DNA from 3 places in the Actinomadura sp. NPDC049382 genome. Region 2 is predicted to be linked to each of the others. Evidence: riboswitches for the same ligand, from Rfam matches in the RefSeq annotation. Region 2 holds a riboswitch; each other region holds the start of a gene.
The links. A riboswitch is a leader RNA that binds a small molecule or an ion and turns the genes downstream of it on or off. The one in region 2 is predicted to bind cobalamin.
Positions count from the first base shown of each region.

Region 1: another riboswitch for cobalamin. It lies ahead of metE (5-methyltetrahydropteroyltriglutamate--homocysteine S-methyltransferase); the one in region 2 lies ahead of cobN (cobaltochelatase subunit CobN).
Region 3: another riboswitch for cobalamin. It lies ahead of AB0K34_RS10485 (ribonucleoside-diphosphate reductase subunit alpha); the one in region 2 lies ahead of cobN (cobaltochelatase subunit CobN).

Region 1 is NZ_JBFARO010000047.1:880-8,444, forward strand. Features, by position in the region: gene metE (5-methyltetrahydropteroyltriglutamate--homocysteine S-methyltransferase) at 1-1,495, opposite strand, end outside; cobalamin riboswitch at 1,610-1,829, opposite strand; gene AB0K34_RS25345 (hypothetical protein) at 1,827-2,327, opposite strand; gene AB0K34_RS25350 (serine/threonine-protein kinase) at 2,456-4,585, opposite strand; gene AB0K34_RS25355 (PQQ-binding-like beta-propeller repeat protein) at 4,582-6,663, opposite strand; gene AB0K34_RS25360 (right-handed parallel beta-helix repeat-containing protein) at 6,812-7,565, opposite strand, start outside.
Region 2 is NZ_JBFARO010000059.1:13,796-21,360, reverse strand. Features, by position in the region: gene cobN (cobaltochelatase subunit CobN) at 1-3,282, opposite strand, end outside; cobalamin riboswitch at 3,335-3,458, opposite strand; gene AB0K34_RS28350 (precorrin-3B synthase) at 3,530-4,630, shown strand; gene AB0K34_RS28345 (precorrin-8X methylmutase) at 4,660-5,280, shown strand; gene AB0K34_RS28340 (precorrin-2 C(20)-methyltransferase) at 5,280-6,767, shown strand; gene AB0K34_RS28335 (cobalt-precorrin-6A reductase) at 6,758-7,492, opposite strand; gene cobM (precorrin-4 C(11)-methyltransferase) at 7,477-7,565, opposite strand, start outside.
Region 3 is NZ_JBFARO010000011.1:127,646-135,210, reverse strand. Features, by position in the region: partial or broken gene AB0K34_RS10510 (hypothetical protein) at 1-254, opposite strand, end outside; gene AB0K34_RS10505 (hypothetical protein) at 307-891, opposite strand; gene AB0K34_RS10500 (copper resistance CopC family protein) at 1,091-1,642, opposite strand; gene AB0K34_RS10495 (YcnI family protein) at 1,651-2,358, opposite strand; gene AB0K34_RS10490 (hypothetical protein) at 2,436-3,113, opposite strand; cobalamin riboswitch at 3,273-3,420, shown strand; gene AB0K34_RS10485 (ribonucleoside-diphosphate reductase subunit alpha) at 3,553-5,871, shown strand; gene AB0K34_RS10480 (ribonucleotide-diphosphate reductase subunit beta) at 5,871-6,866, shown strand; gene AB0K34_RS10475 (hypothetical protein) at 6,921-7,073, shown strand; gene AB0K34_RS10470 (superoxide dismutase) at 7,182-7,565, shown strand, end outside.

The DNA.
Region 1 (7,565 bases), on a different contig from region 2:
GCTCGGTGGCGGCGTAGCCGTCGAGCCGCTCGGCGAAGTACTGGACCATGTCGTTGCGTTCGGGTTCGCCGTGGACGAGCACGTCGAGGCCGAGGTCCTCCTGCAGCGCGATGACCCGGGCGATCTCGTCCCGCATCGCCGCTTCGTAGGCGTCGTCGGTGATACGGCCCGCCCGGTGGTCGGCGCGGACCTTGCGGATGGCGGAGGTCTGCGGGAAGGAGCCGATCGTGGTCGTCGCCAGCTCGGGCAGCTTCAGCGCGTCCCGCTGGGCGGTGAACCGGGTGGCGCGGCCACCGCGGCGAGCGTCGGCGAGCGTGGCCACGCGGGCCCGGACGCCGTCGTCGACGTCCGGCGAAGGAGCCTGCGTCCGAGCGTCGGCGGGAGGCTTCTCCAGGCGCAGCGCCTCGCCGAGTGCGACGACCTCGGCGACCTTCTGCCGCGCGAACGCCAGCCGTTCCCGCACCGCCGGATCGAGGCCGGTCTCGGCGTCCAGGTCGATCGGGACGTGCTGCAGTGAGCAGGAGGTGCTCACGATCACCTGGTCGGCCAGGCCCAGCAGCACCGCGTAGGCGGCCTTGGCGCGGTGCGGGTCGGCGCGCCAGACGTTGCGGCCGTCCACCACGCCCGCGACGACGGTCTTGCGCGGCAGTCCGCCGATCGAGGCGAGCACGTCCACGTTGCGCGGCCCGGCGACGAGGTCGAGGCCGACGGCCTCCACGCGGGTGCCGCCGAGAACGCGCAGCGCGTCGGCGCCGACGGTGCCGAAGTAGGTGGCGACGAGCAGGCGCGGCCTGGCCGGCAGCCCGCCCAGCCGCGCGTAGGCGCGTTCGAGCGCGGCGAGTTCCTCGTCGGTCCGGTCACCGACCAGGACGGGCTCGTCCAACTGCACCCAATCGGTGCCGGCCCCGGCCAGCCTCTCCAGCAGCTCCGCGTACACGTCCACCAGCCCGTCGAGCAGGTCGAGCGGACGGAACCCCGCGGGCGCCCCCGGAGCGGACTTGGCGAGCAGCAGGTACGTGAGGGGGCCGACGAGCACCGGCCGCGTCTCGATGGCCAGCGCCCTGGCCTGCCGATACTCCGCCAGCGGCTTGGCGTCGGCGCCCTCGGCCAGCCGGAACCGGGTGTCCGGACCGAGTTCGGGGACGATGTAGTGGTAGTTGGTGTCGAACCACTTGGTCATCTCCAGCGCCGGGACGTCCTGGACGCCGCGCGCCATGGCGAAGTACCGGTCCAGCCCGTCCAGGTGCCGGTAGCGGTCGGGTACCGCGTCGACCAGCACGCTGGTGTCGAGAACCTGGTCGTAGTACGAGAACGTGTTGGACGGGACCATGTCCAGGCCCGCGTCGTGCAGTTCCCTCCACACGGAGCCGCGCAGGTCCGCGGCGGCCTTCTCCAGGGCGGAGGCGTCGATGCGTCCGGCCCAGTAGTCCTCGGTGGCGGACTTCAGTTCACGGTTCGCCCCGATACGGGGATATCCGAGGATCGTGGTTCTCATGGCGGCTTCCCTCGCTGTGCCACGGGCGGCGCTGCGGAAGGGGACGGACCCACGCCATGCATGCGTGTGCGCCGGCCGCCGACCCTCCCACGAGGCCGCAGACCACCGCGCACCGGCCGGCGCGCGGGCGGAGGCAGGTCTTCGGACTCGCGGGCGTCGCTCCTACCAGAGTAGGGCGTCCTACTGGCCGTCGCTTCCCAGACCGTGGGCCCAGTGCCTATGACGGCGGTCGTTCCCGCTCACCGCTGCGGGGCAGTCCCGGATTCTCACCGGGTTCCCTCTTGCGACACCCGCACCGCCAGGGCGCGGGTGAACCATCCGCACAACGAGTCTAGCCCTGCACACCGGCCGACGGCCAATGTGGTCTGCGGACCAGGCCGCCTGCCTCTTCAACGAAGACGGCGAGTGCCTGCTTTGCCCGCTCGCCGTTGTTTTTCACTTCTTCTTTGGTGGCTGCTTCGTGAATCTCCTCGGTGGCGACGAAAGCCTGCTCCGCCAATTGGAACAGCCCAGTACTGTCGGACAGAAGTTGAACGCGGAACAATTCCTGCTGGGCTGTTGCGCGTGCGCGATAGGATTCTTCGCGAGCGTTCTGATGGGCAGTGGAATCAGGTGCGTCCAAACTTCTGTGGGCACGGTCGTACTCGGCGCGGCGATAGTCGACGAGCGCGCCGGCGAAGCTGCTGAACGCGGTGAGTTGTTCCTCCCATAGCTGCCGCTCTCGTGTGAGGCGCTCGGAACGGGTGGAGTTCCATCGCTGAGTCATGGCAGAGACCAGCACGCCTAGCAGTGTGCCCACCACGGCGACGACGCTTCCCCAGATCGCGTTCATGCCATCATTTGATCACATGCGGTCGCCGTTCGGGATGGACACCTGTCATCGAAGCAGGGTGGGCCACAGTGTGGGCGGGGCGTTGCGACTGTGGTGGTGTTTGACTCGCCTCTTGGGCCGCCATTAGTTCAGACGAGGCGAAAGGCGAGGAGTGCGTTGCCGTGTGCGGCGGCGAGGATGCGGCCGTTGGTGCTGAATTCCCATTGCTCGGTAGAGGCGGGGGTTGTCATGGGGTAGTTCCAGATGATTTCGCCGGTCATGGCGTCCCACGCATAGAGTCCCGAGTTCGTGGTGCCTGCCACGCCGGTGCAGATCAGCCCGCCGGCGGCGATCAGTGGGACGGTCTTGGACGCGGGGGTGTTGACGGACCAGAGACGCTTGCCTGTGCGGGCATCGAGGGCGACCAGATGCGGGCTGTCCAGGATGTAGGCGCGTCTTCCGTCGAGTAGGAAGGCGTGGCCGCCGGGTGAGGCCGGCGTGTAGGTCCACCGCTGTCGGCCGGTGGCCGCGTCCAAGGCGTAGATGGTCGGCCCGTTCATGTAGACCAGTCCATTGGCCACGGTCGCGTTGAGGGAGAGCGCGTCCTTGTTGTCCGGGTCCTTTGCGGCGTTGGGAAGGTCGGCGCTCCAGACCTTCTGGCCGGTGTCGACCGACAACGCGTCGAGAGTGGTGTGGGAGGAACTGCTGAAGATCAGGTCACCGTCGCCCGGCACCATGAGCATCGTCTCGCGCGGCTTGGACCATCGGACGGCGCCCGTGGTGATGTCGAGTGCGTGGTACTGGTTCTCGCCTTTCTCCTTGGCCGTCTGGCCGAGGAGGGTGCGTCCCTGGATGCCGTGGAGGATGGTGGACGACGCCTGCGGCCATTGGCGGATCCAGAGGCGGCGGCCGGTGGTGGGGTCCAGGCCGGTGATCGTTCGATCCCCGCTCAGAGCCAGCAGCCTGTCGGCCGACACCATGAGTTCGGGGAACCGGTATTTCGTGGGTGCGTTGTAGGTCCACTTGACCGTCTGGGACTCGTCCATGGCGACCATGCGGGAGCCGGCCATCGTGTAGATGAGCGTCGGGCCGATGAGCGTCTGGTTGCCTCGGGTCCAGATCTGCCGTCCGGTGGCCAGCGAGTAGCAGCGGACCTCGTCCTCGAAGACCCTGTCGGCGGACGAGATGATGGAGCGGGAAAGGACGTCGAGGGTGACGTCGTCCTCGTCGTCGATCGCGGTTCGCCACAGCAACTTCGGCGGGGAGAGACGATGCCCCTTCCCGTCCTGGGTCGCGGCCAGTGCCGCGGCGGTTCCGCCGCCGATGACGGCCAGTCCAGCGGCGGCGGCCCCGCCGATCAGCAGCCGTCGCCGGGTGTGGGCCCTGGCGAGCGTCCGCAGGTCCAGGACGAGGGTGTCCTCCCGCTGCCGCAGCTCCTCGCCCATGTCGCCGGGGAGCCAGCCGGCCGTGGCCGGTTGGGCGGCCAGCAGCGTCGGCAGCAGCTTCGCGGGCGGACGCCGGTCGGGGTCCCGGCTGAGGCAGGCGGTCACCAGCTGTGCCAGGGAGGCCGGTACGCCGCGCAGGTCGGGTTCTTCGTGCAGGGTCCTATGGATGATCGTGGGGACCGCGCCCTTGCCGAACGGCGGGCGGCCGGTGGCGGCGAAGGCCAGCACGGCGCCGTAGGCGAACACGTCGGCGGCCGGTGTGAGCCGCGTTCCGCGGATCTGCTCGGGGGACATGTAGCCGGGGGAGCCGATGAACTGGCCCTCCGCGGTGAGCGTGGCGGTGTCGGCGGCCTTGCTGATGCCGAAGTCGATGACCTTGGGGCCGTCCTTGGCGAGCAGGATGTTGGCCGGTTTGAGGTCGCGGTGCAGCAGTCCCGCCGCGTGGATCGCGATCAGGGCCTCGCCCAGTCCGGCGCCCAGGGTGCGCAGCAGCGGCTCGGGCATGGGCCCGTACCGCTCGATCGTCTCCTTCAGGCTGAGGCCGTTGACGTACGCGATCGCCAGCCACGGGACGGTGCCGTCGGGTTCCGCCTCGACGACCGGGCTGGTGAACGCGCCGCTGACCTTCTGGGCGGCCTCGACCTCGCTTCGGAACCTGGCACGGAAATCATGGTCTCCGGCAAGCTCGGGCCGCACGACCTTGATGGCCACCGCCCGTCCCGCCGGGGACGCGCCCAGGTAGACCACCCCCATGCCGCCCTCGCCCAGGCGCCGCAGCAGGCGGTACCGCCCGATGCGATCGGGATCGCCGGGCTCCAGCGCCGCCGCCGTCACCGCGTCACCGGGAAGCGGTAGAGCCGCTTGTGGTCGGTCGCGAAGACCGACGAACCGGACACCGCGACTTCCCAACCGCGCTGTGTCTCCGACGGCCCCCAGTGCGACCACAGTGCTCGGCCGTCGGCCCCGGCGACCAAGATGCCCTTGGACGGGCCTGACGGGTCGCTGAAGGCGGTCGCGATGAGGTCGCCGGTCGCGGCGATGTGTCCCGGGTCGTTGTTGAACGGTTCCGGACCGACCAGCGTCCATCGGGTGTCGCCGGTCGCCTGGTCGTAGGCGTGGAGGACCTCTTCCTTGAAGATCGCGTTAGCGCCTGCGGGAATGACGGTGTCGAATTGCACGTCGGTGTTTCGCGACCACACGGGCCTTCCGGTGGCGGTGTCGACCGCCTGGACGGTATCGCCGAAGTTGCCGAACAATCGTCCACCGGCGACCGCGATGTCCAGGCTTGACCCGTCCCGGGTGCCGCCGCTCCTGGGCCAGGTGTGGACCCAGCGCTTGCGGCCGGTGACGGCGTCGAGGGCGGTGAGGGAAGGGTCAGTGCTGAGGTAGAGGCTGGTCTGGTCGACGGCTCCGGAGAACGACCCGTCAGTGGAGAGATCCCACCGGATCTTGCCGCTGGTCAGGTCGAGCGCCCATACGTCCGTCCGCGAACGCACGAGGATCGTGTCGCCGACCACGCCGATGACGGAAGAGGGGACGACGCCGGCGGGCGTGGGGAGGTTCGTGGTCCTGCCGGTCGGGGCGTCGATCAGAGTGATCAACTGGTCCTCAATGTCGCCGACCACGCCGCCGAGGACGACGAACGCCGATCCGGGGGCGACGTCGTCCGAATACACGGCGTTGGCCTTGTCCTTCGTCCACAGCTGCCGCCCCGAGCCGGCATCCACCCCGTACATCTCCTGTTCGCCGCCCCACAGCACGACGCCGCCCGCCAGCAGCACCATCGACGTCCCGCTGACGGGCCGAGGCGGGGTGAACGTCCACGCGGGCGGGGGCGCCGTGGCGAGGGCGGTCGCGCGGGGAGCGGGCTTGGCGGGCTCGGAGCCTCCGCGGGTCACCGCCCAGCCCGCCGCCCCCGCGCCGATGCCGGCCACGGCGACGGCGGCGGCCAGTCCCAGGAACCGGCGCCGTCCGGCCTTGCCCGCCTCCGTGTCATCGACCCGCGGTGTCGGTGGGGGTGCCGTGACCGGCTCCGACGCCACCCTGGTCGCCTCGGCCTCCCTGACCGCCACCTCGCGGCGCAGCGCGGGTGAGTTCAACGCCCGGGGATCGGCGGGGGTCAGCGCGGCGAGCACGGACTCCAGCGTGGGACGTCCGGCCGGCTCCTTGGCCAGGCAGGCGGCGAGCAAGTCCCGCAGTGACGCGGGGACGCCGTCGAGGCACGGCTCTTCGTACATGACCTCGTAGAGCACCGTGGCCGGGTCCCGCTCGCCGAACGGTTTGGCACCCGTGGCCGCGTAGACCAGCACACCCGCCAGCGAGAACACGTCCGCCGCGGGCCCGGCGTCCTTGCCTTCGGCGATCTGCTCGGGAGCCATGTAGGCCAGCGTGCCGATCATGGCGCCCGTGCCGGTGAGCTGCGTCGCGTCCGCGGCCTTGGCGATCCCGAAGTCGATGATCTTCGGGCCGTCCTCGGCCAGCAGGATGTTGCCGGGCTTGAGATCGCGGTGCACCAGGCCGACCCCGTGGATCGCCTGCAGCGCTTCCGCCAGTCCCGCGCCCAGCGTCCGGACGGCGGACTCCGGCAGCGTCCCGACGCTCGCGACGGCCTCGCCCAGCGTGGGCGCGGGGACGTAGCCGGCGGCGAACCAGGGCTGCGGCGCGTCGGCGTCGGAGTCCAGCACCGGGGCCGTGTAGAGCCCGCTCACCTTGCTCGCCGCGGCGATCTCGCGGCGAAACCGCTCCCGGAAGGCCGAGCCTTCGGCGAACTCCCGCCGGATGAGCTTGAGCGCGGCCAGCCGGGCGCCCGGCGACCGGGCGAGATAGACGACCCCCATCCCGCCCGCACCGAGCCGGGCGAGGATCTGGTACTGGCCGACCCATGCGGGATCCCCCGGCTGCAGCGGCCGCACGCCCACCTCCACTTCAAATGAACACGTATATGCATTCAAGCAGGGGACGCAGTCTTGCCCGGTGGGAAGAAGCACCGCGACGGCAGGCCACGCCCCGTCGCCGCCGGGCGATGGCCCGGCGGCTCCTGGGGTCGGTCTCTTTGAGGTGTTACGGGAGTTGTAGCGGGAAGGCCGCCGCTCGGGCGTAGAGCTTGTAGAGCTTGAACGGCTCCGCGAAGGGCAGTCCGCAGGCGTTGTTGAGCATGCTCGTCGCGTTCTTGTTGGTCAGCGTGGTGCCGCGCGCCCCCGGATGGTCGATCTGGCCGCCCATGAACACCGCCATCTTGGCCAGCATGTGGTCCTGCTGCTCGGTCGTCATCTCCTGCCAGGAATGGCAGGTCATCGCGGCGAGCATCGCGTCGTCGAGTTCGCTCGTCTCGGGGTGCGGGTGGTCGCCGACCGGTGCCGTTCGGTACGCGGCCGGGGCGGTGGCCTTGGGCGTGGTGAACCAGGGGCATGGGCCGCCGGGCTTCAGGTTCGCCATGCAGGTGAGCAGTTCGAGTTCGTTGCCCAGGTTGCCGAACCCGAAGCTGAGGAAGGGCGCCTTGCCGTTCAGGCAGTCCGGCAGGTTGCGGGGCGAGGTGGTGACGGTGCCGTTGGAGTACCAGCAGTTGCCGGTATTGCCGGGGAAGGCGTCCCACCAGAAGTCCTGGCCGTTGCCCGTCATCCGGTTGCCGTGGAACTGGTTGCGGTGCGAGGTCGACAGCTTCAGCGGGTCGCAGCCCGTCATGGGCTGGTCGGCGCAGACGAACGCGTCCGGGACGGCGAAGAGCATCGCCCCGCGCCGCCAGTTGTCGCGGAACTCGTTGTTCCGGACGACGTTGTCGTCACCGCCGGCGATCCACATCCCGGTCCCCACCGGG
Region 2 (7,565 bases):
CCGGAAGACGCGGGCGGTCTCCTCCGAGAGGGTGCGGGTGCGGACGGCGTCAGGGCGGGTGCTGTCGCCGACGTAGGCTTCCGGCGCCTTCCCGGTCAGCGCCCGGACCGTGGCGATCATGCCGCCGTGGTACTGGAAGTAGTCGTCGGAGTCGGCGATGTCGTGCTCGCGGGTGTCGACGTTCTTGGCGGCGACCGCGATACGGCGGTAGGCGCTCTCCATGTCGTCGCGGGCGGGCACGCCGTCGAGGTCGCGGCCGTAGGCGTGGCCGCCCCACACCGCGTACACCTCGGCGAGGTCGGCGTCGTCGCGCCAGTTGCGGCTGTCGATGAGCGGCAGCAGCCCCGCCCCGTACGCGCCGGGCGGCGACCCGAAGATGCGGCGGGCGGCGCGCCGCTCGTCGCCGTGCTCCTCCCGGTCGGCCCGGACGTGGGCGCGGACGTGGTTGGCGGAGTCGGGCTCGTCGAGGCCCGCGACGAGCCGGACGGCGTCGTCCAGCATGGCGACGACGTGCGGGAACGCGTCCCGGAAGAAGCCGCTGATGCGGACGGTCACGTCGATGCGGGGCCGTCCCAGCTCGGCGAGGGGGATCGGCTCCAGGGCGGTGACGCGGCGGGACGCCTCGTCCCAGGCGGGGCGGACGCCGAGCAGCGCGAGCACCTCGGCGACGTCGTCCCCGGCGGTGCGCATCGCGCTCGTCCCCCACACCGACAGGCCGACGGAGCGGGGCCATTCGCCGTGGTCGGCGCGGTAGCGGTCCAGGAGGGAGTCGGCCATCGCCTGCCCGGTCTCCCAGGCGAGGCGGCTCGGGACGGCGCGCGGGTCCACCGAGTAGAAGTTGCGGCCGGTCGGCAGGACGTTGACGAGGCCGCGCAGCGGCGACCCGCTCGGCCCGGCCGGGATGTAGCCGCCGTCCAGCGCGTGCAGGACGTGGTCGAGCTCGTCGGACGTGCGGGCCAGCCGGGGGACGATCTCGGCGGCGGCGAACTCCAGCACGCGGGCCACGAGTTCGCGGCGCTCCTCGGGGATCTGCCGGGCGGCTTCGGCGACCGCGTCCACGGCCCAGCCGGCGTCCTCCATGGCCTGGACGAGGCCGCGGGCGGCGGTCTCGGCGGCGTCGACGGCGGTGAGGGCCTCGGTGCCGTCCTCGGTCAGGCCGAGCGCCTCGCGCAGGCCGGGCAGCGTCTCCCGTCCCGACCACATCTGCCGGGCGCGCAGCATCGCCAGCACCAGGTCGACGCGGGCCGCGCCCCGCGGGGCCTGCCCGAGGACGTGGAGGCCGTCGCGGATCTGCGCGTCCTTCACCTCGCACAGCCAGCCGTCCACGTGCAGGAGGAAGTCGTCGAACTCGGTGTCGTGCGGGCGGTCGTCCAGGCCGAGGTCGTGGTCGAGCTTCGCGGCCTGGATCAGCGTCCAGATCTGGGCGCGGATCGCGGGCAGCTTCGCCGGGTCCATCGCGGCGATCGTCGCGTGCTCGTCCAGCAGCTGTTCGAGGCGGGCGATGTCGCCGTAGGTCTCGGCGCGGGCCATCGGCGGGACCAGGTGGTCGACGAGGACGGCGTGCGCGCGGCGCTTGGCCTGCGTCCCCTCCCCCGGGTCGTTGACGAGGAACGGGTAGATCAGCGGGACGTCGCCGAGCGCGGCGTCGGTGCCGCACGACGCCGACATGCCCGCCGCCTTGCCCGGCAGCCATTCCAGGTTGCCGTGCTTGCCGACGTGGACGATCGCGTGCGCGCCGAACTCGTCCGACAGCCACCGGTAGGCGGCCAGGTAGTGGTGGCTGGGCGGCAGGTCGGGGTCGTGGTAGATCGCGATGGGGTTCTGCCCGAAGCCGCGCGGCGGCTGCACCATGACGACGACGTTCCCGGCGCGGAGCGCGGCGAGGACGATGTCGCCGTCCTGGACGAACAGCTGCCCGGGCGGCGGCCCCCAGTGCAGCTCCATCTCGCCGCGCAGCTCCTCGGGGAGCGTCCGGTACCAGCGCTCGTAGGACGCGGCGGAGATGCGGACCGGGTTGCCCGCGAGCTGCTCCTCGGTGAGCCAGTCCTCGTCCTGGCCGCCGGCGGCGATGAGCGCGTGGATCAGCGCGTCGCCGTCCAGGTCGCCGGCGGAGCCGTCCGCGGAGTCGCCGACGCCGGGGAAGCCCTCGCCGAGGTCGTGGCCCGCGTCGCGGAGGCGGGCCAGCAGCCGGACGGTGCTCGCCGGGGTGTCGAGCCCGACGGCGTTCCCGACGCGCGAGTGCTTGGTCGGGTACGCCGACAGCATCACGGCGACGCGGCGCTCGGGGGGCGGGGTGTGCCGCAGGCGGCCGTGCCGGACGGCGATCCCGGCGACGCGCGCGGCCCGCTCCGGGTCGGCCCGGTAGACGGTGAGGCCGTCCTCGTCGATCTCCTTGAACGAGAACGGGACGGTGATGATGCGGCCGTCGAACTCGGGGATCGCGACCTGCGACGCGGCGTCCAGCGGGGACAGCCCGTCGTCGCTCGCCTCCCAGTCGGCGCGGCTCGTGGTGAGGCACAGGCCCTGCAGGATCGGGACGTCGAGCGCGGCGAGGGCGCCGACGTCCCACGCCTCGTCGTCGCCGCCGGCCCCGGCGGTCGCGGGCTTGGACCCGCCCGCCGCGAGGACGGTCACGACCAGCACGTCCGCCCGGCGGAGGGTGTCGAGCAGCTCGGGTTCGGCGGTGCGCAGGGACGAGCAGAAGACGGGCATGGCCTGCCCGCCCGCGTCCTCGACGGCCGCGCACAGCGCCTCGGCGAACGCGGTGTTCCCGGCCATGTGGTGGGCGCGGTAGTAGAGCACGCCGACGACGGGGCCCTCGGTGGTGCGGGGCTCGCGTTCGAGCCGTCCCCACGTCGGCGTGGCGGCCGCGGGCGCGAACCCGCGCCCGGTCAGCAGCAGGGTGTCGGTGAGGAACGCGTGCAGCTCGGCGAGGTTGGCGGGCCCGCCGTGCGCGAGGTAGGCGTGGGCTTCGGCGCACACGCCGCCGGCGACCCCGCCGCTGAGCCGGGACAGCTCCATCAGCTCGGCGTCGGGGGCCTGCTCGCCGCCGAGGACGACGACCGGGCGGGGGCCGGCGAGCAGCGCGTCGAGCCCGTCCTCCCAGGCGCGCCGGCCGCCGAGCAGCCGGACCACGACGAGGTCGGCGCCCTCGGTCAGGCCGGGCAGGTCGGCGGCGGTGAGCCGGGCGGGATTGCCGAGGCGGTAGTCGGCGCCGGACGCGCGGGCGCTCAGCAGATCGGTGTCGGACGTCGACAGCAGCAGCACGGTGCCAGCGGACACGGCCGTTCCTCCCCTGGGGTCCTCGCCCCGGTAGCGGGTGTCGCGACGGCAGGAGTCTCCTGGCTCCCGGATCGATGCTCGCCCCGGCCTTCCCGTCCGTGCGGACAGTGGCCTCAAGCGGGGTTCGCTCCCCGGTCACAGTGGCGGGACCGCGCCGGATTCACACCGGCTTCCTCCCATTGCCATCGCCTGGGGAGAAGAGTACGGCAGCGCGGCCCGCCCGCAAAGTGTGGTTAACATCCTCCCCGTGCCGATTGCCAGACCGCACGCCGACGCGTGCCCCGGTGCGCTGCGCACCCACGACGCCGCCGACGGATCGCTGGCGCGCGTCCGGGTGCCGGGCGGCGCGGTGTCGTCCGCGCAGCTCGGAGTGCTCGGCGCCGCCGCCCGCGAGCTGGGCCGCGACGTGATCGAACTCACCTCGCGCGGCAACGCGCAGCTGCGCGGCGTCCGCGATCCGGCGGCGCTCGCGGCGCGCCTGGAGGCGGCGGGGCTGCTGCCGTCGCCGTCCCACGAGCGGGTGCGCAACATCGTCGCGTCCCCGCTCGGCGGGCGCGGCCCGCGCGGTGTGCTGGTGACGGATCCGCTGGTCACGGCCCTCGACCGGGCGCTGTGCGCGAACCCGCGGCTGGCCGGTCTGCCGGGCCGCTTCCTGTTCGCGCTGGACGACGGCACCGGCGACGCCGCCGGCCTGGACGCCGACCTGACCTACGCGCCGGACGGCCTCCACATCGCCGGGACGCGGGTCTCCCTTCCGGCCGGTGACGCGGTCGCGCTGCTGGTCGCGGCTGCGGAGGGATTCCTCGACGTCCGGGGGGACGCGTGGCGGGTGGCGGAGGTGCCGGACGGCGCGCGGCTCATCGCCGGGCGGCTCGGCGCGAGCGCGGAAGAGCCCGGCGCGCCTCCTGAGCCCCGGCCGCCGCACGCCGGGGTCGTCCGGCAGCGGGACGGGCTCGTCGCGCTGGAGGTCGTGCCGCCGCTCGGGCGGATGTCGGGCGCGCAGGCCGAGGCGCTCGCCGGGGTCTCCGGCAGCGTGCGGATCACGCCGTGGCGGAGCGCCGTGCTGCGGGACCTGGCCTCCGGCGAGGCCGGAGAGGTCGCGGCGGTGCTGGCTGAGGCGGGTTTCGCGGTCGACGCCGCGTCGCCGTGGGTCGGCGTCACGGCCTGCACCGGGAGCCCCGGCTGCGCGAAGTCGCGCGGCGATGTGCTGGGCGCGGCGCGGCGGTGGGTCGCCGGGCTGGAGCGCGCACCCGAGACGCCCGTCCACTGGACGGGATGCGAGCGGCACTGCGGGACGCCCCGCGGTCCCGTCGTGTTGAGAACGGCCGAGTCGGCTGAGAACGGCTGAGTCGTGCTGAACATGCTTGAGGAGCAGCGGTGATGGAGTACGTCCGGGACGGCGCCGAGATCTACCGGCGGTCCTTCGCGACGATCCGCGCGGAGGCCGACCTGTCGGGCCTGCCGGACGACGTCGCGCGGGTCGCGGTGCGGATGATCCACGCCTGCGGGATGACCGACCTCGTCCGGGATCTGGGCTGGTCGCCGGGGGTGGTGGCGCGGGCGCGGGCGGCGCTGCTCGACGGCGCGCCGGTCCTGTGCGACGCGCGGATGGTCGCGTCCGGTATCACGCGCGCGCGGCTGCCGGCGGGCAACGACGTGGTGTGCGCGCTGGGCGAGCCGGAGGTGCCCGCGCTGGCGGAGCGGCTCGGCACCACGCGCAGCGCGGCGGCGCTCGACCTGTGGCTGGACCGGCTGGAGGGGTCGGTCGTGGCGATCGGCAACGCGCCGACCGCGCTGTTCCGGCTGCTGGAGCTGGTGGCGGCGGGCGCGGGGCGTCCGGCGGCGGTGCTCGGGATCCCGGTCGGGTTCATCGGCGCGGCCGAGTCGAAGGAGGCGCTCGCCGCGAGCGGGCTCGACCACCTGGTGGTGCGCGGGCGGCGCGGCGGCAGCGCGATGACGGCGGCGGCGGTCAACGCCATCGCCAGTGAGGCGGAGTGATGGCGGGACGGCTGTTCGGCGTGGGCGTCGGCCCCGGCGATCCGGAGCTGGTCACGGTGAAGGCGGCGCGGCTGATCGGCGAGGCGGACGTGGTCGCCTTCCACTGCGCGCGGCACGGCCGCAGCATCGCCCGGTCGGCGGCCGAACCCTACCTGCGGGACGGCCGGATCGAGGAGCAGCTCGTCTACCCGGTGACGACGGAGACGACCGCCCATCCGGGCGGCTACCAGGGCGCGCTCGACGACTTCTACGCCGACTGCGCCGCCCGCCTCGCCGCGCACCTCGACGCGGGCCGGACGGTCGTGGTGCTGAGCGAGGGCGACCCGCTGTTCTACGGGTCCTACATGCACCTGCACAAGCGGCTCGCTCCGCACTACCCGGCCGAGGTGGTGCCCGGCGTGACGTCGGTGAGCGCGGCGTCGGCGGCGGCCGGGCGTCCGCTGGCGGAGCGGGAGGAGACGCTGACCGTCCTGCCGGGGACGCTGCCCGGCGACGAGCTGGCCGAGCGGCTGCGCGCGGCGGACGCGGCGGCCGTGCTCAAGCTCGGCCGGACGTTCCCCAAGGTCAGGCAGGCTTTCGAGGACGCGGGCCGGCTCGGCGACGCCTGGTACGTCGAGCGGGCGTCCACCGGCCGGCAGCGGGTCGCGCCGCTCGCCGAGGTCGACCCGGCGGACGTCCCGTACATGTCGCTCGCCCTGCTGACGAGCCCGGCGGAGCGGTCGTTCGAGGCGCCGCCCCCGGCCCGGCCGGAGGGCCCCGGCGGGGTGTGGGTGGTCGGGCTCGGCCCGGCGGGACGGGCCTGGCTCACCCCGGAGGCGCAGGACGTACTCGCGTCCGCGACCGACCTCGTCGGCTACGGCCCCTACCTGGACCGGGTGCCGCCGAACCCGCGGCAGCGGCGGCACGCGTCCGGGAACCGGGTGGAGGCCGACCGGGCCCGGCACGCGCTGGCGCTCGCGCGGGACGGGGCGCGCGTCGCCGTCGTCTCGTCCGGCGACCCGGGCGTGTTCGCGATGGCGGCGGCGGTGCTGGAGGCGGCGGCCGACGACGCGTTCGCGGACGTGCCGGTGCAGGTCGTGCCGGGGCTGACGGCGGCGCAGGCCGTCGCGGCGCGGGCGGGCGCGCCGCTCGGCCACGACTTCTGCGTGCTGTCGCTGTCGGACATCCTCAAACCGTGGGACGCGATCGCGCGGCGGCTGTCCGCGGCGGCCGCGGCCGACCTGGTCGTGGCGCTCTACAACCCGTCGTCCAGTCGGCGCAGGCACCAGCTCCCGGCGGCGCGGGACCTGCTGCTGGAGCACCGCTCCCCCGAGACGCCGGTGGTGATCGGACGCGACGTCGGCGGCCCCGAGGAGAGCGTGGCGGTGACGACGCTCGGCAAGCTCGACCCGGAGCGGGTCGACATGCGCTGCCTGGTCATCGTGGGGTCGTCCACCACGCGGGTCACCGACAAGGGCGTGGTCTACACGCCGCGCCGCTACCCCTGAGCCCAGGCGGCGGCCGCCGCCACGTCGTGGGTCGTCCGGACGCCTTCGGGGGGCGGCGGCCGGTCGACCATGACGACCGGGATGCCCGCGTCTCGGGCGGCGGTGAGCTTCGCGCGGGTCATGGCGCCGCCGCTGTCCTTGGTGACCAGCACGGTCAGGCGGTGGGCGCCGATCAGCGCGCGCTCGCCGTCCACGGTGTAGGGGCCGCGCGCGAGCAGGACCTCCACGTTGGACGGGACGGGCGGCTCCGGCGGGTCCACCGACCGGGCGAGGAACCACGCGTCGGCGCGGGCGGCGAACACCGGGATGCTGCGGCGGCCCGTGGTGAGGAACGCGCGGGCTCCTGCGGGCAGGGCCTCGGCGGCGGCCGGCAGGGACGGGACGCGGTGCCAGTCGTCGCCGTCCCCTTCCGTCCAGCCGGGGCGGCGCAGCGCGAGCAGCGGCACGCCGGTCAGCCGGGACGCCCGCGCGGCGGAGGCGCTCATCCGCTCCGCGAACGGGTGCGTGGCGTCCACGAGGCGGTCGGTCCGGTGGTCGCGGAGCCAGGCGGCGAGCCCTTCGGCGCCGCCGAACCCGCCGACGTGCACCTCCCCCACCGGCAGGCGCGGGTCGGTGACGCGCCCGGCGAGGGACGACACGACACGGACGTCCGGGCGCGCGTCCGCCAGCGCGGCGGCGAGGGCGCGGGCCTCGGCGGTGCCGCCGAGGATCAGGACGCGCCGCACGCCCGGTCCCGGCCCGCGCTGTAGAGGTGGCTGTCGGGGAACGCCGACGCGGTCAGCACCCGGCCGACCACGA
Region 3 (7,565 bases), on a different contig from region 2:
GCGAACCCGATCCCGCCGAGCGCCACGAGCGCGTGCGCCGCCCGCCCGGCGGCCGGCACCGACCTGATCACCGGCAGCGACCCGAGCGGGATCAGCAGCAGGAGCCCGAGCGCGACCGCCCCGGCGAAGTTGACCAGGAACAGCACGCCGATGGTCGGGATGTCGCGGTAGTCGTCGGCGAGGTACTCGTACAGGTGGACGGCGCCGACGCCGAACAGGAGCAGGGCGCCCGCCACGCGCAGCAGGTCACGCATGGCGGTCGCCGGTGGGCCGCGAAGTGCCGTGGTCAGTGCTCACCGCACCGCCCTACTTGGTGACCGCGCTGCCGGACGCCGACAGCACGAACCACTTGGCGCCGAACTGGTCGAGCCCCTGGCCCTTGGCGCTGCCGGGGGTGGTGCCGTCGGGCGCGTAGTAGTACAGCGGGTGCCCGGCGTAGCTGACCTCCATCGTCCCGTCGCTGCGCTTGGTGGTGCTCAGCTTCGCCGCGTCCACCCCGGAGCCCGGCGTGGGCTTCGCGCCGGTCGTGACCGGCGGCCACACCGCCGCGCATCCGCCCGCGCAGGACGACTTGTTCCCCGTGTCCTTCTCGAACAGGTACACCGTCCGGCCCTCGCCGTCGACCAGGACGGGGCCGAGGTTCCCCACGTTCGCCGTCTTGATCGACTCGCCGGTCGCGCCGCCGGTGGGCGCCGCCGAGGTCGGGGACGACTGGCCGTAGCCGGACCCCGAACCCGATCCGTTCGACGACCCGCCGCCGTCGCCGCACCCGGCGACCGCCGCCAGCGTCGCGGCCGCCGCCAGCACGGCGACCGAGGCCGTGTTCCGGCGCCGCGACCGGTGATCCGCACCGGACGGACGGCCCGTGCCGCCCCCTCGTGCCTGAAGCATGCGCAACCTCCCGCAAGGCTCGTCAACGGTCTCCCGTGACTCCTACCGAGGCGGCGGTACCCCTGCTCAGGCCGGGGGAACAGGCCAGGTCACAGCCCTTACCCGCCCTTTCCGGTAATCGTGGAATCGACGGCCTCCGGGCCGCGTCCGGCGGGGCGGTCACGGGCAGGCCGTGACCGCCCCGCCGGGCGCGTAAAGGTCAGTCCTTCGCCGGGGAACGGCGGAGCCAGGCGACCGCGCCGCCCGCCGCCGCGACGACCAGCGCGATCAGGCCGATCCACAGCCAGCCGGACGAGCCGCCCGAGTCCTCGCCGGAGGTGGTCGCGGCTTGGCTGCTCGCCGGAGCGGGCGCCGGGGCCGCCGACGCGGAGCCGCCGGAGGCGCCGGACTCGCTCGGCGACCCCTTCACGGTGAAGGTGTAGGTGCCGTCGATCGGATGCCCGTCCGCGGACACCACCCGCCACCCCACCGTGTATTCGCCGTTCGGCAGGGTGCCGTTGACCGCCTGAGTGACCTTGTTGTCGACCGCTCGCGGCGACCCGGCCTGGTGCTGCGCGCCCGACGCGTCCGTCACCACGACGCGGGGCAGCCGTACCGGGTCGGAGTAGGTCAGGACGATCTCGGACGGCGCCGCGACCGTCGCGTCCTTCTCGGGGCTGGCGGACGTCAGCGCGGCGTGGGCGGAGGCCGGTGCCGCGGTCAGGGCCAGGACCGTACCGGCGGCCAGGACACCGGCCGCGATCCGTCGCATCACCTTGATCATGCCCGGCTCCGGGCGCGGCTCAGGCCGTAGCCGCCGAGGCCGAGGCCGACGGCGCCGACCGCGATGCCGATGCCGCCGAGGAGGCGTGCCGTCCCGTCGTCGGACGAGGCCGCGGCCTCGGCGGCGGGCTTCTTCTCCGTGGTCAGGCCGACCGCGGCGGCGGACCCCTTCGGGGTGAGCTGGAGCGTCGGCGCCGGGTGCTCCGGTTCGGCGGCGCCCTCGGCCGGCGCCTCCTCCCACTTGACGACCTCGCCGTTGGAGTACGTCTGGTCGGCCTTGAACATCAGCTGGTCGGTGTCGGTCGGAAGCGGCCCCATGGAGACGTCGAACTCCTCGAACTGACCGGCCTCAATCTTGCCGCCCGACCAGGTGATCGTGGTGACGGCCTCGGTCAGCTCGCCGCCGTGGGTCTGGATCGGCTTCGGCAGCGTGGACTTCTCCGCCTTCACCGTCCAGCCGGGCGTGGGCCGGACGGACACCGACGCGAGCGGGTGGTCGGCCGGCAGGTGCACGACGACCTTGGTCGTGGCGGCGTTGTCGCGCTCGTTCGGCACCCGGAACGAGACCTTGGCGTAGGAGCCCTGCTCGGCGCTCTTCGGGTTGGCGGTGACGTGCGCGGACGCGGCCGTGGCCGCCCCGAGCACCGAGAGCGCGGTGAGGGAGACGAGGGCGCCGGCGCGGCGCGCGGGCACGCTGAAGGACATGGGGGAACTCCGTTCGAGTCGTACGGGAAGGGCCGGATGCGCCGCGGATCGGCGTCCGGTGACGTACGGCGCGCGCGTCAGATGTGCGCGAGCGCCCTCGAACGGAACGGGGGACCCCGCCGGACCACCTGGTGCCGCAGCGCGCGGTCGGCGGCGGGGACGGCGGCCGGCGCCGGGGCGGGGACGACCGGCCGCTGCGGCACGGCCGGTTCGATGGTGAGCAGGGCGAGGAGCAGCCGGACGGGACGGTCGGCGGCGGCGGCGACCCGGCGGGCCATCGTCCACACGGACCGTTCGCCGCGCCGCAGCCACCAGGCGGCGACGAGCGCGGCGACGCAGTGCGCGAGCGTCATGGCCAGGCCGTTGCCGCCGTGCGCGGCGGGCACGGCGGCGAGGTCGGGCATCGCGGCCGCGTCGGTCATCGCCGCGTCGGTCATGGCGGCGTGCATCGCCGGGGTGTGGTCCGCCATGGCGGGCACGGGGTGTGCGGCCGGAGCTGCGGCGGCCGTGAACAGCGTGTGCAGCGCGAACTGCCCGCCGAGGAGCCCGCCCAGGATCGTGCCGAGCGAGCGCTCATGGCCCGCCAGCATCAGCGTCACGCCGACGACCGCGCCGAACCCCGCCGTCCCGGCCCAGAGCGGGACCGCTGCCCCGCCTGCGAGGACGTGTCCGAGCACCGCCAGCGCGACGCACACGGTGGCGAACACCACCGCGCGTGCGGCGCGGAACAGGGGCTGCGGGGAACGCTCCGACATGACGCCCCCATCGTGCCACCCCCCTCCGGGAGCGTGCAGCCGACCCCGGGAACCCGCACCGACGCGCCCAACATCTTGGGGTTGCGCATTGATCGTCAACAAGATGTAGGGTTCAACCCCGTGCTGGTACGCCCCCGCCGCCCGGCGGCGGGGGCGTCGTAAGAGGGAACCCGGTGTGAATCCGGGACTGCCCCGCAGCGGTGAGCGGGAACGACCGCCGTCACATGCACTGGGCCCGACCGGGCCTGGGAAGCGACGGTCAGTAGGACGTGCCTGACAGGTGCGCCGCCCGCGAGTCCGAAGACCTGCCCGCACGAATGGCCTGGGGGTCGTCCCCGGGCCGACACGTCCGGGCCTCGCGGGTGGGCCGAGGGCGGAGCGCGGCATGCCGCGCCCCGTTCGCATGCCTCCGCGAGGCGGCTTGCGAGGGGAGAAGCACGTGACACAGGCGTTGCACAGGGCACCGGCGTCGCACGGGGGCCGGGCGCCGGCCGCCGCGCCGCCCGCCGGGGAGGGCATCGCCGCGGAGGTCGAGGCCGCCTGCGCCGGGATACCGGACGTGGCGGCGGCGCGCGTGCTCGCCGCCGTCCGGTCCGGCGACGGGCTGGACGCGGCGGCGCTGCGGGACCTCGCCATCACCGAGGCCGCCGCCCTGGTGGCCGCCGAACCCGGCTACTCCAAGGTCGCCGCGCGGCTGCTCGGCGCCCGGATCCGGGACGAGGCGGCGTCCGCCGGCGTCACCGCGTTCGCCGAGTCGGTCGCCGCCGCGCACCGGGAGGGCCTGCTCGCGGACGGCCCGGCCGCGTTCGTCGCCGCCCACGCCGCCTTCCTCGACGCGCTCGTCGACGACGGCGCCGACGACCGGTTCGAGTACTTCGGGCTCCGCACCCTCTACGACCGGTACCTGCTGAGGCATCCGCGTTCCCGGCTCGTCCTGGAGCGTCCGCAGCACTTCCTGCTGCGCGTGGCGTGCGGGCTCGCCGACACCGTGGACGAGGCGGCGGAACTGTACGGCCTGCTCAGCACGCTGTCGTACCTGCCGAGCTCGCCGACGCTGTTCAACTCGGCCGCTCGCCGCCCGCAGCTGTCGTCGTGCTTCCTGCTCGACTCGCCGCGCGACGAGCTGGAGGCGATCTACGAGCGGTACGGGCAGGTCGCGCGGCTCAGCAAGTACGCGGGCGGCATCGGGATCTCGTGGACGAAGGTGCGGTCCCGGGGCTCGCTGATCCGCGGCACGAACGGGCACTCCAACGGCATCGTCCCGTGGCTGCGCACGCTGGACTCGTCCGTCGCCGCCGTCAACCAGGGCGGCCGCCGCAAGGGCGCGGCCTGCGTGTACCTGGAGCCGTGGCACGCCGACGTCGAGGAGTTCCTCGAACTGCGCGACAACACGGGCGAGGACGCGCGCCGCACCCACAACCTGAACCTCGCCAACTGGATCCCGGACGAGTTCATGCGCCGCGTCGAGGACGACGCGCCGTGGTCGCTGTTCGACCCGAAGGAGGTCCCCGAGCTGGCCGACCTCTGGGGGGACGAGTTCGACGAGGCGTACCGGGCGGCGGAGCGGGACGGGCGGTTCGTCCGGCGGGTCCCGGCCCGCAAGCTGTACGGGCGGATGATGCGCACCCTCGCGGAGACGGGCAACGGGTGGATGACGTTCAAGGACGCCGCCAACCGCGCCTGCAACCAGACCGCCGAGCCCGGCCAGACCGTCCACCTCTCCAACCTCTGCACGGAGATCCTTGAGGTGACGAGCGACGGCGAGGCCGCCGTCTGCAACCTCGGGTCGGTGAATCTGGCCGCGCACGTGACGTCCGCCGGAGTCGACTGGGAGCGGCTTCGTTCGACCGTCCGCACCGCCGTCCGCTTCTTGGACCGCACCATCGACAGGGGCTTCTACCCCACGCCCGAGGCGGAGAAGGCCAACCGCAAGTGGCGTCCGGTCGGGCTCGGCGTGATGGGTCTCGCGGACGTGTTCTTCACGCTGCGCCTGCCGTTCGACTCCGACGAGGCCCGCGCGCTGTCGACGCGCATCGCCGAGGAGATCGCGCTGGCCGCCTATGGCGCGTCCGCCGACCTCGCCGCCGCGCACGGGCCGCTGCCCGCCTACGGCATGACCCGCACCGCGCGCGGCCGGCTCCACCTGGACCACTTCCCGGACGCCGCGCCGACCCGTCCCGCCGAGTGGGCCGCGCTCCGCGAGCGCGTCGCGGCGGTCGGGCTCCGCAACTCGCTGCTGATCGCCATCGCGCCGACTGCGACGATCGCGTCCATCGCGGGCTGCTACGAGTGCGTCGAGCCGCAGGTGTCCAACCTGTTCAAGCGCGAGACGCTGTCCGGCGAGTTCCTGCAGATCAACGGCTACCTGGTGGCCGAGCTGAAGGCGCTCGGGCTGTGGACGCCGGCCGTCCGCGAGGCGATCAAGCGCGCGAACGGCTCCGTGCAGGGTCTCGTCGACCTCCCCGACGAGACCCGCGCCCGTTACCGGACGGCCTGGGAACTGCCGCAGAAGGCGCTCATCGACCTCGCCGCCGCCCGCACCCCGTACATCGACCAGTCGCAGTCGCTGAACCTGTTCATGGAGACGCCGACGATCGGCAAGCTCTCCTCGATGTACGCGTACGCGTGGCGCAGCGGGCTGAAGACCACCTACTACCTGCGCTCCCGTCCGGCGACGCGCATCGCGCAGACGACCGTCGCCACGGCTGCGGCCGTGTGCTCCCTGGAGAACCCCGAGACCTGCGAGGCGTGCCAATAATGCTGCTCGACCCCGGCATGGACCTGACCCTGCGGCCCATGCGCTACCCCGACTTCTACGAGCGGTACCGGGCCGCGATCCGCAACACGTGGACGGTGGAGGAGGTCGACCTCGCGTCCGACATGGCCGACCTGGAGCGGCTCACGCCCGCCGAACTGCACCTGGTGAACCGGCTCGTCGCGTTCTTCGCCACCGGCGACTCGATCGTGGCGAACAACCTGGTGCTGAACCTCTACAAGCACGTGAACGCCCCGGAGGCCCGGCTCTACCTGTCGCGGCAGCTATATGAGGAGGCCGTCCACGTACAGTTCTACCTGACCCTTCTGGACACCTACCTGCCCGATCAGGACGAGCGCGCGCGGGCGTTCGCGGCGATCGAGCACATCCCGTCCATCCGGGCGAAGGCGGAGTTCTGCTTCCGCTGGATCGACTCGCTCGGCGCCCTGGACGAGCTCCGCACCGCCGCCGACCGCCGCACGTTCCTGCTCAACCTGATCTGCTTCGCGGCCTGCATCGAGGGGCTGTTCTTCTACGGCGCCTTCGCCTACGTGTACTGGCTGCGCTCGCGCGGGCTGCTGAACGGCCTCGCGTCCGGCACCAACTGGGTCTTCCGGGACGAGAGCATGCACATGGAGTTCGCGTTCTCCGTGGTCGACACCGTCCGGGCCGAAGAACCGGAACTGTTCGACGCCGAGCTGACCGCGCAGGTCACCGCGATGCTGGACGAGGCCGTCCAGGCGGAACTGGCCTTCGCCCGCGACCTGTGCGGCGACGGCCTGCCCGGCATGAGCGCCGGCGACATGCGCGCCTACCTCGAATACGTCGCGGACCAGCGGCTCGTCCGGCTCGGGCTCCCGGCCCGCTACGGCACCGCGAACCCGTTCGCGTTCATGGAGCTGCAGGACGTCCAGGAGCTGTCCAACTTCTTCGAGCGGCGGGTTTCGGCCTACCAGATCGGCGTCGAGGGGAGCGTCGCGCTCGACGAGGCGTTCTGAACTAATGCGGGCGGGCACTCGTTGAGCAGAGACCCTAGGCCGAGGAGGACGCCCATGCCTTCCGTCGTCGACCGGATCAAGAGATATCTCAGCGGCCCGCAGGGCCGGAAGATGCGAGCGAGGGCCGAGCACTACGCCCGCGATCCGCGCACGCAGGCCAAGGCACGCCGCCTGCTCGCCCGATTCCGCGGCGGCCGCCGCCACTGACACGGTACGGCCCGTCCTCACCGAGGGCGGGCCGTCGCCGTGACGGGACGTCCGACGCCTCTTCTTGCATGCTGGACGTAACTGCAAGTCGTTTGCAATAGTGGCCGTATGGCCGACTACACGCTTCCCGACCTGCCCTACGACTACGCAGCCCTGGAGCCCGCGATCACGGGCGAGATCCTTGAGCTCCACCACGCCAAGCACCACGCCGCCTACGTGAAGGGCGCCAACGACACGCTGGAGAGGCTCGCCGAGGCGCGGGACAAGGAGCAGTACGGCGGCCTGGTCGGCCTGGAGAAGACGTTCGCCTTCAACCTGTCCGGGCACGTCCTGCACTCGATCTTCTGGGACAACCTGTCACCGGACGGCGGCGACCGCCCCGACGGCGAACTGGCCGCCGCCATCAACGAGCATTTCGGGACGTTCGAGGCGTTCCAGAAGCAGCTCACCACGGCGACGTCCACGGTCCAGGGCTCGGGCTGGGGCGTCCTG